3 regions of the Lysinibacillus sp. FSL K6-4013 genome follow, and region 2 is predicted to be linked to each of the others. Evidence: a T-box and tRNA genes for the amino acid it is inferred to sense, from the RefSeq annotation. Region 2 holds a T-box; the other regions hold tRNA genes.
What was found. The T-box of region 2 lies ahead of argS (arginine--tRNA ligase). A T-box ahead of a tRNA ligase gene usually reads a tRNA of that ligase, here a tRNA-Arg.
Positions count from the first base shown of each region.

Region 1 (5,777 bases), 1.8 Mb from region 2:
TCGGGTCTACGACCACGTACTACTTCGCCCTATTCAGACTCGCTTTCGCTGCGGCTCCGCCTTCTAAAGCTTAACCTTGCACGTAATCGTAACTCGCCGGTTCATTCTACAAAAGGCACGCTATCACCCATTAACGGGCTCTAACTACTTGTAGGCACACGGTTTCAGGATCTCTTTCACTCCCCTTCCGGGGTGCTTTTCACCTTTCCCTCACGGTACTGGTTCACTATCGGTCACTAGGTAGTATTTAGCCTTGGGAGATGGTCCTCCCGGATTCCGACGGAATTTCACGTGTTCCGCCGTACTCAGGATCCACTCAGGAGAGAACGAACTTTCGACTACAGGGCTTTTACCTGCTCTGGCGGACCTTTCCAAGTCGCTTCATCTAACTCGCTCTTTTGTAACTCCGTATAGAGTGTCCTACAACCCCAAGAGGCAAGCCTCTTGGTTTGGGCTCTTCCCGTTTCGCTCGCCGCTACTCAGGGAATCGATTTTTCTTTCTCTTCCTCCAGGTACTTAGATGTTTCAGTTCCCTGGGTCTGCCTTCAAGACGCTATGTATTCACGTCAAGATACTACGCGATTAAACGTAGTGGGTTCCCCCATTCGGAAATCTCCGGATCAAAGCTCACTTACAGCTCCCCGAAGCATATCGGTGTTAGTGCCGTCCTTCTTCGGCTCCTAGTGCCAAGGCATTCGCCGTGCGCCCTTAATAACTTAACCAAGTTATTAAGCCTATAAAAAAACTTAAAAAATAAATGTGTTTGTTACAATTTCAATGTCGTTTTATCCAGTTTTCAAAGAACAAGTTTTGAAGTATTTCATTCAGAAAGAATGAACCTTCAAAACTGAACGCAAAACGTAATCTTACAAACCCAAGGTTTGTATTCCGAAATAATCCTTAGAAAGGAGGTGATCCAGCCGCACCTTCCGATACGGCTACCTTGTTACGACTTCACCCCAATCATCTATCCCACCTTCGGCGGCTGGCTCCAAAAGGTTACCTCACCGACTTCGGGTGTTACAAACTCTCGTGGTGTGACGGGCGGTGTGTACAAGGCCCGGGAACGTATTCACCGCGGCATGCTGATCCGCGATTACTAGCGATTCCGGCTTCATGTAGGCGAGTTGCAGCCTACAATCCGAACTGAGAACGACTTTATCGGATTAGCTCCCTCTCGCGAGTTGGCAACCGTTTGTATCGTCCATTGTAGCACGTGTGTAGCCCAGGTCATAAGGGGCATGATGATTTGACGTCATCCCCACCTTCCTCCGGTTTGTCACCGGCAGTCACCTTAGAGTGCCCAACTAAATGATGGCAACTAAGATCAAGGGTTGCGCTCGTTGCGGGACTTAACCCAACATCTCACGACACGAGCTGACGACAACCATGCACCACCTGTCACCGTTGCCCCCGAAGGGGAAACTATATCTCTACAGTGGTCAACGGGATGTCAAGACCTGGTAAGGTTCTTCGCGTTGCTTCGAATTAAACCACATGCTCCACCGCTTGTGCGGGCCCCCGTCAATTCCTTTGAGTTTCAGTCTTGCGACCGTACTCCCCAGGCGGAGTGCTTAATGCGTTAGCTGCAGCACTAAGGGGCGGAAACCCCCTAACACTTAGCACTCATCGTTTACGGCGTGGACTACCAGGGTATCTAATCCTGTTTGCTCCCCACGCTTTCGCGCCTCAGCGTCAGTTACAGACCAGAAAGTCGCCTTCGCCACTGGTGTTCCTCCAAATCTCTACGCATTTCACCGCTACACTTGGAATTCCACTTTCCTCTTCTGCACTCAAGTCCCCCAGTTTCCAATGACCCTCCACGGTTGAGCCGTGGGCTTTCACATCAGACTTAAAGGACCGCCTGCGCGCGCTTTACGCCCAATAATTCCGGACAACGCTTGCCACCTACGTATTACCGCGGCTGCTGGCACGTAGTTAGCCGTGGCTTTCTAATAAGGTACCGTCAAGGTACAGCCAGTTACTACTGTACTTGTTCTTCCCTTACAACAGAGTTTTACGATCCGAAAACCTTCTTCACTCACGCGGCGTTGCTCCATCAGGCTTTCGCCCATTGTGGAAGATTCCCTACTGCTGCCTCCCGTAGGAGTCTGGGCCGTGTCTCAGTCCCAGTGTGGCCGATCACCCTCTCAGGTCGGCTACGCATCGTCGCCTTGGTGAGCCGTTACCTCACCAACTAGCTAATGCGCCGCGGGCCCATCCTATAGCGACAGCGAGAAGCCGTCTTTCAGTCTTTCACCATGAAGCAAAAGAGATTATTCGGTATTAGCCCCGGTTTCCCGGAGTTATCCCAAACTATAGGGTAGGTTGCCCACGTGTTACTCACCCGTCCGCCGCTAACGTCAAAGGAGCAAGCTCCTTTTCTGTTCGCTCGACTTGCATGTATTAGGCACGCCGCCAGCGTTCGTCCTGAGCCAGGATCAAACTCTCCATAAAAGAAATTTGATTAGCTCAAATTGTTTTGCTGGCATCATGTTTGATGTCCAAAATTGTGTTTTGTTTACTAGCAAAGCTAGCTACTTAAAACTTTATTGATTACGTTTTTGCTTGTTCAGTTTTCAAGGTTCATATGTCGTCTTTTCAGACAACTACTTAAGTGTATCATGCAACCAATCGGTTGTCAACACTTTTTTGGAGCGGGTGATGAGAATCGAACTCACGACATCAGCTTGGAAGGCTGAGGTTTTACCATTAAACTACACCCGCATATATTTTAAATTTGGCGCGCCCGGCAGGAGTCGAACCCACAACCTTCTGATCCGTAGTCAGACGCTCTATCCAATTGAGCTACGGGCGCATATGAAATTGATTGACTTGGTGCGGCCGAGAGGACTTGAACCTCCACGGGGTTGCCCCCACTAGGCCCTCAACCTAGCGCGTCTGCCATTCCGCCACGACCGCATTCGATTAGTAACTTTCTCATTATACTACGATAATTCAAAAAGTCAACTCTTTTTCTTAAAGAGATGAGCCATGAAGGACTCGAACCTTCGACCCTCTGATTAAAAGTCAGATGCTCTACCAACTGAGCTAATGGCTCGAATTAAGAAATGAATGGCTGGGGTACTAGGATTCGAACCTAGGCATGACGGAATCAAAATCCGTTGCCTTACCGCTTGGCTATACCCCAATAAGTGGCGGTCCCGACCGGGATCGAACCGGCGATCTCCTGCGTGACAGGCAGGCATGTTAACCGCTACACCACGGGACCAAAATATTATTTACATTAAATTATGAAAAATGACCCCTACGGGATTCGAACCCGTGTTACCGCCGTGAAAGGGCGGTGTCTTAACCACTTGACCAAGGGGCCATGGCTCCGAAGGCAGGACTCGAACCTGCGACAACCTGATTAACAGTCAGGTGCTACTACCAACTGAGCTACTTCGGAATAATGTATGTTCGTTGTTGTCGTTATCTTGTCGACTTTTACTATTATAGGGACAACACAACAAAACGTCAACTATTTTTAAAAGTTTTTTTATTCCACTAATTTTAATTTCCCTAAACACTTACTACAACAATACTTTTCAACATTCATTTTTATTTTCCGTACATATAACTGGTGGCAATTAACACAAGTATATGTATAGCGTCGTCGGTGTTTTTTAACTGTAGCTTTAGGGGAATGTAGAACTGAGCAAAATCGTGGGGCATCTACTTTCCTTAATAATTCTCTAAAATCTTTATCTCGATGCTGATACCCTTTCCCTTCAATATGTAGATGATAATGGCATAATTCGTGTAAAATAATACCTTGAACTTCTTCCAAACCGTATAACTCATAGGCTTTAGGATTAATCTCAATATTATGAGATTGTAAAAGATATCGTCCTCCCGTTGAACGTAATCTTGCATTAAAATAGGCTTGATGAAGAAAAGGTCTCTGAAAGCTTTTCAAAGATAAGCGACGAACAAGCTCTTGTAATTCTTGATTGTCCATAGTAATCACCTCTAACAACAAGAATACCACACTGCGTAGTATAGACAGTGTGGTGAAAATTTAGTACTCAAACTAATGCTTGATTTTTAGGTGGAAGCATCGTTAAAGAGATACGACCTTTCGTTACATCTATTTGTTCAACCCAGACAGTTACAATATCCCCAAGCGCTACAACTTCTAATGGATGCTTAATACGTTTGTTTTGGAGTTTAGAAATATGCACAAGTCCATCTTGCTTCACGCCAATGTCAACAAATGCGCCGAAATCTACTACATTTCTTACCGTACCCTGCAATTCCATACCTACTTTTAAATCTTCCATTTTCAATACATCAGTCTTAAGCAATGGTTGTGGGAATGCATCACGTGGGTCGCGACTAGGTTTCATTAAAGTATCCACGATGTCTTGAATTGTCACAACTCCTACTCCGAGCACATCACTTAACTTTTGGATATTTAGTGCTGCAATAGCTTCCTCTGCCTTCTGTGTCCCTAACTCTTTTTTATCTATTTGAGCCTCTGCTAATATTTGCTCAGCAAGATCATAGCTCTCAGGATGAATACCTGTAGCATCAAACGGATTTTTTGCTTCTGGGACACGTAGGAAACCAATAGCCTGTTCATACGTTTTGGCACCTAACCTTGGAATCTTCTTTAATTGAGCACGTGTAGTAAATCGACCATTTTCCTCTCGCGTCTTCACGATATTCTCTGCAACAGTTTTTGATAAACCAGAAACGTATTGTAAGAGTGATGATGAAGCCGTATTTACATCAACACCAACTTGGTTAACAGCTGTTTCTACTATAAAAGTTAGCGATTCATTTAATTTTTTTTGAGAAACATCATGCTGATATTGACCTACTCCCACCGCTTTTGGTTCAATTTTCACTAACTCTGATAAAGGATCCTGTAAGCGGCGTGCAATGGAGACAGCACTACGTTGTTCAACCTGTAAATCAGGAAATTCTGCACGTGCAATATCAGACGCTGAATAAACAGATGCTCCCGCTTCATTGACAATCACATAAGCTATGTCAGTTGTAAGTTCGTTTAATACATCTGCGATAAATTGTTCTGTTTCTCGAGATGCTGTACCATTCCCAATGGCAATTATACTTATTGGATACTTTGCCAAAATTGCTTTTACAGTAGCTTTCGATTTTGCCACATCTGGTTTAGGTGGATGTGGGTAAATAGCTGTAACCTCAAGCATTTTCCCAGTTTCATCTACAACCGCTAGCTTACAACCTGTACGGTAAGCTGGGTCAACCCCTAAAACATATTTCCCTTTCATAGGTGGCTGTAGTAATAAGTTACGTAAATTTTCAGAGAAAATATGAATAGCCTGTGCCTCAGCTTTTTCTGTAAGCTCGTTTCGTAATTCCCTTTCAATTGAAGGCTGAATTAAGCGCTTGTACGAATCCTCGATTGCTAGTTTCACTTCTGCAATAGCAGGAGAGGAACCAGTTGCTGGAATCCATTCTTTCCACATAATCATTAATACTCGGTCCACCGGTACATGAATAGAAACCTTTAATATCTCTTCTTTTTCCCCTCGATTTATCGCTAAAATACGGTGCGGCACAATGCGATTAACAGGCTCCTCATATTCGTAATACATTTCAAAAACATTTTTTTCATCGATTTCAGAATTTTTCACAGACGTAACAAGGATGCCATCCTTCCATGAATAAGCACGAATTTTTTCACGGATAGAGGCATCGTCCGCAAAACGTTCTGCTAATATATCTCGAGCTCCCATCAGGGCTTCTTCAAGATTAGCAACTTGTTCATTATCCACAAAATCAAT
Region 1 covers NZ_CP152031.1:4,141,337-4,147,113, forward strand. The annotation lists rRNA gene MHB39_RS20485 (23S ribosomal RNA) at 1-722, opposite strand, end outside; rRNA gene MHB39_RS20490 (16S ribosomal RNA) at 905-2,457, opposite strand; tRNA gene MHB39_RS20495 (tRNA-Gly) at 2,654-2,727, opposite strand; tRNA gene MHB39_RS20500 (tRNA-Arg) at 2,742-2,818, opposite strand; tRNA gene MHB39_RS20505 (tRNA-Leu) at 2,837-2,922, opposite strand; tRNA gene MHB39_RS20510 (tRNA-Lys) at 2,989-3,061, opposite strand; tRNA gene MHB39_RS20515 (tRNA-Gln) at 3,077-3,151, opposite strand; tRNA gene MHB39_RS20520 (tRNA-Asp) at 3,157-3,232, opposite strand; tRNA gene MHB39_RS20525 (tRNA-Glu) at 3,263-3,334, opposite strand; tRNA gene MHB39_RS20530 (tRNA-Asn) at 3,336-3,412, opposite strand; gene MHB39_RS20535 (SprT family protein) at 3,503-3,964, opposite strand; gene MHB39_RS20540 (Tex family protein) at 4,032-5,777, opposite strand, start outside.
Region 1: it encodes a tRNA-Arg, which carries the amino acid that the T-box ahead of argS (arginine--tRNA ligase) is inferred to sense. The anticodon was not compared.

Region 2 (5,777 bases):
CACGATGGTTAACCCCTCAAGCATTAACGCTGGAATTTGATAGCAAATGGATTTCCCTCCACCTGTTGGCATGACACAAAGACTTGACTGCCCTCGTAATGTTTGTTCAATAATTTGGGCTTGTCCTTGGCGAAAGGTATCATAGCCAAAATGATGCTGTAGCATTTGTCTAGCTTGCTCCATGCAAAATTCACTCCTTGTTTGTGAGACCAAGTAGCTTGTACTCGCCCTGTTCATTTTTTTCTAACTCATACACCATATTGGAGTAGGCAAGTGCCTCCTGTCCAGCAGCATTCGTTAGGATATATTCCGTTTTAGCCTGTACGATAAGACGCTGTCCCTCTACACGAATTGCCTGAATATCCGTGTCGGAGAAATGAATTTTGGCTTGCTTGGAAGCATAATAGGCAACCATACTAGCCAAGGTTTCTTGTATAGCCTCTGTGCCGACAATCGATTTCATCACACTTGCATCCTGAGTTGTCACTGCCCCCTTTAAATGCTTGTGAAACGTATCTAAAAATAGCTTAATTTCATCGGTATTATATGCAAATACATTTTCTCCATATTGTTCGATTGCTTGCTGTACAGCTTCTTTATCCCCTTGTTCAATATAGGGGTACAAGTTTTTCGATTGGGAAAGTCGTACACTGGCTGTCATGCCCTCTTCAATCCATTCATCAATGGATGCTTGGAATTCCTTTATAGGCAATATGTATGGCTGGGATTCTCCTTGCTGTTGTCGATTAAAATATAGACCGACAATGGCGCCATTTTCAGCCTCCATAACAGGGCTTCCTAGAGGTATCGATTGTTCTGCTTCTATATAATAAGCCGCAACTTTATCTTGGTATTTTTGAATCGTATAGGGTAAGCCATTCACATAAACAGCTAGCTGATTGAGTTCACCTTCATATAGCTTGGGCACTTGCACATCCGCTTGATAGGTTACTCGTAATAGGGCCATATTATAGGCGGTTGACATAACATGAATAGTTGCTGCTACCAGCTTGTCCTGACCAAATTGAACAAGGGCAGTTGGTTTGGATGCCACTAGTGCGCCATTCGTTAAAATATACAGTTGATCATCCTGTTGTCTGATAATAATGCCTGCTCCAACACCATGCTCTCCAATCACTTTGACCTCTGGGACAATTTTTTCCTGTTGCTTCGTCACAGCTCCCTCTGTTTCCACCTCTGCCTTTTTATTTTGAAACCATCCTGTCCCTATTTGACTGTCGCAGCCTGCTACAAGAAAAGCTGTCGCTCCTAAAATGAGCACTTTTTTATACATACCTTCACCAAAACTTTCTTTTCTACATTCTCTCTTCTCTATCATAATCAAGGACTAGTAATGTTTCAAGTTTACATAATATTATTATAAATTAATTAATATTAGAAAAATGTAGCAACTACCCTAAAGTCATTTCTTTCTACCCATTAATATTGGGGAAAGACGAAATTTGCTATGAGGATGGAAGGATATCATACCCACAAAATAATTTTCACATAAAAAGACATGTGCAACCTGACACATGTCTCTTACAATGATTTTTTCCTTAATAGTCCTGTCGTTATTAGAATGCCGAGCATTAATAGTACAAAGATCAGATACGTCCATGTATGGTTGCCAGTTAGGTCATAGCAAACGCCTATTAGAATGGGGATAATGGCACTTACCATAAAGCCACCTGCCAGCACCATAGATGACCAACTAGTGGCCTCCTGATCATTTTTGGCTTCATCAAGAGGCAACAATAGGCCGATTGGAAACAGCCCACTTAACACAATACCAATTAATAAAACAGCCAGCCATAGGTAAATACCTGATGTCAGCCACAGCAGCATAAATCCTATCACGCCAACAAAGCTTAACACTAGTAGCCATGCCATTCGACTGGGCCATTTTTCCATGAACATTGGTACCGCCATATTCCCTATCATTTGTACAATCGACATAATGGTCAGCATGGTACTTGCTGCCTCTAATGACAGGCCTTTATCCTGCAATAGCGGTGTAAGCCATGACATGATTGAGAAAAAAAGTGATGTTTGTAAACCAAAGTACAGTAAGATTACCCAGGCACGTCTAGATGTCCACGGATTACGGACATCTTCTGACGCAGTTACTTGGTGTAGCTGCTCGTTGTGTTCGGATGGAATTGCCGCTAGCCAGATAGCGAGAGCAACTATCGCAAGGATTGACCACATACCAAGGGCGATTGTCCAGCTATTACTGAAACCCTGATAAAAGGTCACGGTTAAGGCTGCACTTAAAGTAGCCCCTACGCCAATACCGAATGAATAGATACCGACAACTGTCGTAAAGCGTTCTGGAAACTTTTTCTTAATATAAGCATTTAAAATAGGACCAATCATTGCAATCGCTAAGCCTGCCGCAAAGCTTGTCACGATGAGCAAGAGATAGCTTGCTTGGAAAAAGCGTAGCCCATTCGCGACGACCAGGATAGCCATTAAAAGGGTGATAGCTGATTTCGTGCCCATTTTTCGCTGAAGTGGGACAGCCAATGGAGCAAATAATCCCATACAAAAAACGGGAATCGCTGTGAGAAAGCTCATGCTTGTATTCGAGACATGTAAGGATGTCATGAGGACGTTAAAAAGAGGTCCTATTCCCGTGACGGCTGGTCTCATATTAAGTGCTACAAAAAATATACTAATGACCACGAAGGTGAGTGAAATGGTCCATTGTTTTTTAGCCATTTGTTCGATCCTCTCTACTATTACACATCATTCATTTATGAAAAGCTTGCATGGATTCCTCTATCCTTTTATCATGTTTTCGAAGGATGGTCAATCATTGGACAGTTTGCCTTTAAATAGCTATTATTTATTACATATTTTCAGGTGCTTCAATACCTAATAAGGCTAATGACTCTTTTAAAACAATGGCGACACTCTGACATAGTGCAAGACGGGATGCTTGCTGTTCATCATCTGCTACTATTTTGTGCTGTGCATAATATTTATTGAATAAGCGTGCCAATTGTAAGGCATATTTCGCTATTTGAGACGGATCAGCCTGATCAAAAACCATAGCTACCGTTTTGGGAAACTGTTCTAATAATAAGATAATCGGCCAAGCCAGCTCTCCTAAAGAATTCAATATCATATCTTGAGTCGGAGCTTTCGCTTTATCTAAAATAGAGCAAATACGTGCATACGTATACTGTACATATGGACCTGTTTCGCCTTCAAAATTCATCATCTGCTCGATTGAAAATTCAATATCGTTTAGACGATGGTATTTTAAATCATTAAAAATTACCGCTGCAACCCCCACTTGCTGTGCTACTTGCTCTTTATTTGAAAGATGAGGATTTTTCTGCTCAATATTACGCTTCGCCGTCGCAATGGCCTCAGCTAGCACATCTGCTAATAACACCACTTTGCCTTTACGAGTCGACATTTTTTTGCCATCCTTCAGCATCATGCCAAATGGGACATGTTGCAGATTCTTTGCCCAAGGATAGCCCATTTTTTCGATGACCTGAAAAAGTTGTTTAAAGTGGAGGGACTGCTCATTACCAACGACATAGAACATCTTTTCGGGCTGATAGTGCTGTTGACGATACAGGGCGGCTGCTAAATCACGCGTCGCATACAGCGTGGCACCATCCGTTTTCGTTATTAAACATGGAGGCATCTCATCCATCTCCACAACATACGCACCGTCTGATTCTACGAGTAGCCCTTTGTCTTTTAGCGCTGTCACAACGGGTGTCATTTTGTCATTGTAAAAGGCTTCACCTGTAAAGGCATCAAAATCAATTCCTAACAGCTTATAGATTGTTTGAAACTCATCTAATGACACATCTCGGAACCATTGCCACAATGCTAGTGCCTCTGCATCACCATCCTCCAATGCTTTAAAGGCGGCACGAGCCTGTTCATTCAGTGTTGGATCTTGCTCTGCCTCTTCATGAAATTTCACATAAATCTTTAGCAACTCCTTAATCGGTGACGCTGAAATAGCCTGTTTGTCCCCCCAAAGCTGATAGGCAACAATAAGCTTACCAAACTGTGTACCCCAGTCCCCTAAATGATTGATACGAATGGCTTGATAGCCATTTTTCTCTGCTATATTTGCTAAGGCATTTCCGATGACCGTTGAACGTAAATGTCCCATCGAGAAGGGCTTGGCAATATTAGGAGATGAAAAATCCAAGACGACAGTTCCCATCTTTGTTGAGCTAGTACCATATTGTTGCTTATCGCGCAGAATCTTGCTCAACACCTGTTGCGTTACCTGTTGCTGAGCTAGAAAAATATTGACATAGCCACCAACGGCTTGCACACGCTCGATACTGTCATGGTTTAATTGACTTGCTATTTGTGCTGCAATACTTTGTGGAGACTGTTTCCACACTTTTGCTAGGGTAAAGCATGGAAAGGCCACGTCCCCTAGCTCCAAGCTTTTTGGTTTTTCTAATAGTGACAATATTTCCTCCCCTGTTATTTGCTGCTTTAATACGACTGCTATACTATCGGCGATTTGTTTATTCATCTTGCTCCTCCTCCTGTCCAAATAAAAAAGCCCTCGCCTCTATAATTAGAGACGAGAGCATGATAATCCCGTGGTACCACTCTAGTTGCCATGTGACATGACCACTTTCCATTGTTAACGAGGTGACGCCCCGCTATTCTCTACTACTATTTCGAGAATCTTCTCCAAAGTGCACTCCATTCATGGTTCCTGCATTAGGCTCCCACCATCCCTAACTCGCTTGCCAGTCTTCCCATCAATTACTCTCTTTTTCATCGAATTTTTCTATGATTTTGACATATATTACAGGACTTCCTTAGCAGCGTCAACCTTTTTTATGTTGCCCATTCGGCAAAAAACGCTCCTCACAATGAGGAACGTTTTTTTTCTACATAATGAATAACATCAGCCATAATGGCATACATCTCTTTTAATTTTAGTTCCTTATTATGAGAGATTTTTTTGGCTACTTGCTCAGTGACGATTCCTTTTTCAACTAACGTATCCCAGCTAGTCGCATTGGATTCACCGATGAGGACATCAGCCAAATATTGGGCTAGCTCATCTCGCTCAATGGGTTCATCACCTTGATTATAAACTTTATTGATAACAATTTCGAGCTGATCCTTCATTCCTAATGCACTTTCTCCACCGGCACGTAGCATACTCTCTTTTAACATTTTCGCAAACTTTATTTTCGTCGCCTTACTATCTACTTTTAGGTCATTATCATAGCCGCCCACTACAAGGCCGTAATTAATGAGCGTTTGAATGGCTTCATCATACCATTCTCCTTGATATGGGTACTCAATTGAAAATGAATCAACATATGCACCTTGTTTAGTCAATTGCTCTTGTAATGTAGCAATTAATTGTTTATCCTTGCTCATGTCTCTAAAGGTTACATCATGCTTCTGTGCAAGAGCAGCCGCAGTCCCTGCCGCTTCACCTGTCACCATCCCTGTTGGAACAATACGTGCACTACCAGCTGCGAGTGATGAGTAACCAGCAGAGCGTCCGACAACCAGTAAGCCATCAATGTCCTTCGGTACTAATGAACGGAATGGAATGGCATATTGCTTTGGTGATGCGATCACATAGCCGTAATCATGAGGCGTTTGCGCTTGCACATCGACTGGATAAGAGGCAATGCCAATGCTATCCCACTGATCACTATTTTTCCAAAGGTCTGCCATTGGTAATTGATACTCTGCCCAAATATGTCTTGTTTCTCGGACGTAGAGTTCTTCTGGATAGCTAACAATTTCAG
Region 2 covers NZ_CP152031.1:2,321,230-2,327,006, reverse strand. The annotation lists gene recQ (DNA helicase RecQ) at 1-183, opposite strand, end outside; gene MHB39_RS11495 (hypothetical protein) at 191-1,294, opposite strand; gene MHB39_RS11490 (MFS transporter) at 1,543-2,724, opposite strand; gene argS (arginine--tRNA ligase) at 2,855-4,528, opposite strand; T-box leader at 4,573-4,792, opposite strand; gene MHB39_RS11480 (FAD-dependent oxidoreductase) at 4,873-5,777, opposite strand, start outside.

Region 3 (5,777 bases), 2.2 Mb from region 2:
CCGAAGGGGAAACTATATCTCTACAGTGGTCAACGGGATGTCAAGACCTGGTAAGGTTCTTCGCGTTGCTTCGAATTAAACCACATGCTCCACCGCTTGTGCGGGCCCCCGTCAATTCCTTTGAGTTTCAGTCTTGCGACCGTACTCCCCAGGCGGAGTGCTTAATGCGTTAGCTGCAGCACTAAGGGGCGGAAACCCCCTAACACTTAGCACTCATCGTTTACGGCGTGGACTACCAGGGTATCTAATCCTGTTTGCTCCCCACGCTTTCGCGCCTCAGCGTCAGTTACAGACCAGAAAGTCGCCTTCGCCACTGGTGTTCCTCCAAATCTCTACGCATTTCACCGCTACACTTGGAATTCCACTTTCCTCTTCTGCACTCAAGTCCCCCAGTTTCCAATGACCCTCCACGGTTGAGCCGTGGGCTTTCACATCAGACTTAAAGGACCGCCTGCGCGCGCTTTACGCCCAATAATTCCGGACAACGCTTGCCACCTACGTATTACCGCGGCTGCTGGCACGTAGTTAGCCGTGGCTTTCTAATAAGGTACCGTCAAGGTACAGCCAGTTACTACTGTACTTGTTCTTCCCTTACAACAGAGTTTTACGATCCGAAAACCTTCTTCACTCACGCGGCGTTGCTCCATCAGGCTTTCGCCCATTGTGGAAGATTCCCTACTGCTGCCTCCCGTAGGAGTCTGGGCCGTGTCTCAGTCCCAGTGTGGCCGATCACCCTCTCAGGTCGGCTACGCATCGTCGCCTTGGTGAGCCGTTACCTCACCAACTAGCTAATGCGCCGCGGGCCCATCCTATAGCGACAGCGAGATGCCGTCTTTCAGTCTCTTGCCATGAAGCAAAAGAGATTATTCGGTATTAGCCCCGGTTTCCCGGAGTTATCCCAAACTATAGGGTAGGTTGCCCACGTGTTACTCACCCGTCCGCCGCTAACGTCAAAGGAGCAAGCTCCTTTTCTGTTCGCTCGACTTGCATGTATTAGGCACGCCGCCAGCGTTCGTCCTGAGCCAGGATCAAACTCTCCATAAAAGAAATTTGATTAGCTCAAATTGTTTTGCTGGCATCATGTTTGATGTCCAAAATTATGTTTTGTTCACTAGCAAAGCTAGCTACTTAAAACTTTATTGATTACGTTTTGCTTGTTCAGTTTTCAAGGTTCATGTAATTGAATTGGTGGAGCCTAGCGGGATCGAACCGCTGACCTCCTGCGTGCAAGGCAGGCGCTCTCCCAGCTGAGCTAAGGCCCCGTATTTTTTAGGAAATGGTCGGGAAGACAGGATTCGAACCTGCGACCCCTTGGTCCCAAACCAAGTGCTCTACCAAGCTGAGCTACTTCCCGTTGTTCTTATGGCGCGCCCGACAGGAGTCGAACCCATAACCTTCTGATCCGTAGTCAGACGCTCTATCCAATTGAGCTACGGGCGCATTTAAAATGGTGCCGAGGACCGGAATCGAACCGGTACGGTAGTCACCTACCGCAGGATTTTAAGTCCTGTGCGTCTGCCAGTTCCGCCACCCCGGCACATTTGGAGCGGAAGACGAGGTTCGAACTCGCGACCCCCACCTTGGCAAGGTGGTGTTCTACCACTGAACTACTTCCGCATGTGCATAAGTTTTTTATCTGGCAATGAAAATAATGGTGCGGGTGAAGGGAGTCGAACCCCCACGCCTTGCGGCGCTAGATCCTAAGTCTAGTGCGTCTGCCAATTCCGCCACACCCGCTTATTATTATTTCTAAATGGTGAGCCATGAAGGACTCGAACCTTCGACCCTCTGATTAAAAGTCAGATGCTCTACCAACTGAGCTAATGGCTCGAAAAAATGGTGCCGGCTATAGGAATCGAACCCACGACCTACTGATTACAAGTCAGTTGCTCTACCTGCTGAGCTAAACCGGCATATGGTGGAGGATGACGGGCTCGAACCGCCGACCCTCTGCTTGTAAGGCAGATGCTCTCCCAGCTGAGCTAATCCTCCTGGGTGTTATGCCTAGCGACGTCCTACTCTCACAGGGGGAAGCCCCCAACTACCATCGGCGCTAAAGAGCTTAACTTCCGTGTTCGGTATGGGAACGGGTGTGACCTCTTTGCCATCATCACTAGACTTTTTAAAAGACAAGATTTATTATACCATATTTAAGTATAAATACAAGCTTTTTTTAAAACTTTCTTGTTCTTTCAAAACTGGATAAACGGTGCATTGAATGCTTCAAACGTTTTGGTTAAGTCCTCGATCGATTAGTATTCGTCAGCTCCATGTGTCACCACACTTCCACCTCGAACCTATCTACCTCATCGTCTTTGAGGGATCTTACTTACTTGCGTAATGGGAAATCTCATCTTGAGGGGGGCTTCATGCTTAGATGCTTTCAGCACTTATCCCGTCCACACATAGCTACCCAGCGATGCCTTTGGCAAGACAACTGGTACACCAGCGGTGTGTCCATCCCGGTCCTCTCGTACTAAGGACAGCTCCTCTCAAATTTCCTACGCCCACGACGGATAGGGACCGAACTGTCTCACGACGTTCTGAACCCAGCTCGCGTACCGCTTTAATGGGCGAACAGCCCAACCCTTGGGACCGACTACAGCCCCAGGATGCGATGAGCCGACATCGAGGTGCCAAACCTCCCCGTCGATGTGGACTCTTGGGGGAGATAAGCCTGTTATCCCCGGGGTAGCTTTTATCCGTTGAGCGATGGCCCTTCCATGCGGAACCACCGGATCACTAAGCCCGTCTTTCGACCCTGCTCGACTTGTAGGTCTCGCAGTCAAGCTCCCTTGTGCCTTTACACTCTACGAATGATTTCCAACCATTCTGAGGGAACCTTTGGGCGCCTCCGTTACCTTTTAGGAGGCGACCGCCCCAGTCAAACTGTCCGCCTGACACTGTCTCCTGCCCCGCTAAGGGGCATGGGTTAGAATTTCAATACAACCAGGGTAGTATCCCACCGACGCCTCCTTCGAAGCTGGCGCTCCGAGATCTCTGGCTCCTACCTATCCTGTACAAGTTGTACCAAAATTCAATATCAGGCTACAGTAAAGCTCCACGGGGTCTTTCCGTCCTGTCGCGGGTAACCTGCATCTTCACAGGTACTATAATTTCACCGAGTCTCTCGTTGAGACAGTGCCCAGATCGTTACGCCTTTCGTGCGGGTCGGAACTTACCCGACAAGGAATTTCGCTACCTTAGGACCGTTATAGTTACGGCCGCCGTTTACTGGGGCTTCAATTCGCAGCTTCGCTTGCGCTAACCACTCCTCTTAACCTTCCAGCACCGGGCAGGCGTCAGCCCCTATACGTCACCTTACGGTTTTGCAGAGACCTGTGTTTTTGCTAAACAGTCGCCTGGGCCTATTCACTGCGGCTCTCATGCGCTTGCACGCTCAAGAGCACCCCTTCTCCCGAAGTTACGGGGTCATTTTGCCGAGTTCCTTAACGAGAGTTCTCTCGCACACCTTAGGATTCTCTCCTCGACTACCTGTGTCGGTTTGCGGTACGGGCACCTCTCACCTCGATAGAGGCTTTTCTTGGCAGTGTGAAATCAGGAACTTCGTCCATTCGGACTCGCCATCACAGCTCAACGTTACAGTGTGCGGATTTGCCTACACACACGCCTTACTGCTTGGACGCGCACAACCAACGGCGCGCTTACCCTATCCTACTGCGTCCCCCCATTTCTCAAACGGTGAGGAGGTGGTACAGGAATATCAACCTGTTGTCCATCGCCTACGCCTATCGGCCTCGGCTTAGGTCCCGACTAACCCTGAGCGGACGAGCCTTCCTCAGGAAACCTTAGTCATACGGTGGACGGGATTCTCACCCGTCTTTCGCTACTCATACCGGCATTCTCACTTCTAAGCGCTCCACCAGTCCTTCCGGTCTGACTTCAACGCACTTAGAACGCTCTCCTACCACTGACATCGTAGATGTCAATCCACAGCTTCGGTGAATCGTTTAGCCCCGATACATTTTCGGCGCAGCGTCACTCGACCAGTGAGCTATTACGCACTCTTTAAATGATGGCTGCTTCTAAGCCAACATCCTGGTTGTCTGTGCAACGCCACATCCTTTTCCACTTAACGATTACTTTGGGACCTTAGCTGGTGGTCTGGGCTGTTTCCCTTTTGACTACGGATCTTATCACTCGCAGTCTGACTCCCGTGTATAAATATCTGGCATTCGGAGTTTGTCTGAATTCGGTAAACCGGGATGGCCCCCTAGTCCAAACAGTGCTCTACCTCCAGTATTCTCATCACGAGGCTAGCCCTAAAGCTATTTCGGAGAGAACCAGCTATCTCCAAGTTCGATTGGAATTTCTCCGCTACCCACACCTCATCCCCGCACTTTTCAACGTGCGTGGGTTCGGGCCTCCAGTAAGTGTTACCTCACCTTCACCCTGGACATGGGTAGATCACCTGGTTTCGGGTCTACGACCACGTACTACTTCGCCCTATTCAGACTCGCTTTCGCTGCGGCTCCGCCTTCTAAAGCTTAACCTTGCACGTAATCGTAACTCGCCGGTTCATTCTACAAAAGGCACGCTATCACCCATTAACGGGCTCTAACTACTTGTAGGCACACGGTTTCAGGATCTCTTTCACTCCCCTTCCGGGGTGCTTTTCACCTTTCCCTCACGGTACTGGTTCACTATCGGTCACTAGGTAGTATTTAGCCTTGGGAGATGGTCCTCCCGGATTCCGACGGAATTTCACGTGTTCCGCCGTACTCAGGATCCACTCAGGAGAGAACGAACTTTCGACTACAGGGCTTTTACCTGCTCTGGCGGACCTTTCCAAGTCGCTTCATCTAACTCGCTCTTTTGTAACTCCGTATAGAGTGTCCTACAACCCCAAGAGGCAAGCCTCTTGGTTTGGGCTCTTCCCGTTTCGCTCGCCGCTACTCAGGGAATCGATTTTTCTTTCTCTTCCTCCAGGTACTTAGATGTTTCAGTTCCCTGGGTCTGCCTTCAAGACGCTATGTATTCACGTCAAGATACTACGCGATTAAACGTAGTGGGTTCCCCCATTCGGAAATCTCCGGATCAAAGCTCACTTACAGCTCCCCGAAGCATATCGGTGTTAGTGCCGTCCTTCTTCGGCTCCTAGTGCCAAGGCATTCGCCGTGCGCCCTTAATAACTTAACCAAGTTATTAAGCCTATAAAAAAACTTAAAAAATAAATGTGTTTGTTACAATTTCAATGTCGTTTTATCCAGTTTTCAAAGAACAAGTTTTGAAGTATTTCATTCAGAAAGAATGAACCTTCAAAACTGAACGCAAAACGTAATCTTACAAACCCAAGGTTTGTATTCCGAAATAATCCTTAGAAAGGAGGTGATCCAGCCGCACCTTCCGATACGGCTACCTTGTTACGACTTCACCCCAATCATCTATCCCACCTTCGGCGGCTGGCTCCAAAAGGTTACCTCACCGACTTCGGGTGTTACAAACTCTCGTGGTGTGACGGGCGGTGTGTACAAGGCCCGGGAACGTATTCACCGCGGCATGCTGATCCGCGATTACTAGCGATTCCGGCTTCATGTAGGCGAGTTGCAGCCTACAATCCGAACTGAGAACGACTTTATCGGATTAGCTCCCTCTCGCGAGTTGGCAACCGTTTGTATCGTCCATTGTAGCACGTGTGTAGCCCAGGTCATAAGGGGCATGATGATTTGACGTCATCCCCACCTTCCTCCGGTTTGTCACCGGCAGTCACCTTAGAGTGCCCAACTAAATGATGGCAACTAAGATCAAGGGTTGCG
Region 3 covers NZ_CP152031.1:135,464-141,240, reverse strand. The annotation lists rRNA gene MHB39_RS00750 (16S ribosomal RNA) at 1-1,044, opposite strand, end outside; tRNA gene MHB39_RS00745 (tRNA-Ala) at 1,187-1,262, opposite strand; tRNA gene MHB39_RS00740 (tRNA-Pro) at 1,278-1,354, opposite strand; tRNA gene MHB39_RS00735 (tRNA-Arg) at 1,364-1,440, opposite strand; tRNA gene MHB39_RS00730 (tRNA-Leu) at 1,449-1,537, opposite strand; tRNA gene MHB39_RS00725 (tRNA-Gly) at 1,543-1,617, opposite strand; tRNA gene MHB39_RS00720 (tRNA-Leu) at 1,653-1,737, opposite strand; tRNA gene MHB39_RS00715 (tRNA-Lys) at 1,755-1,830, opposite strand; tRNA gene MHB39_RS00710 (tRNA-Thr) at 1,838-1,913, opposite strand; tRNA gene MHB39_RS00705 (tRNA-Val) at 1,917-1,992, opposite strand; rRNA gene rrf (5S ribosomal RNA) at 2,003-2,118, opposite strand; rRNA gene MHB39_RS00695 (23S ribosomal RNA) at 2,233-5,160, opposite strand; rRNA gene MHB39_RS00690 (16S ribosomal RNA) at 5,343-5,777, opposite strand, start outside.
Region 3: it encodes a tRNA-Arg, which carries the amino acid that the T-box ahead of argS (arginine--tRNA ligase) is inferred to sense. The anticodon was not compared.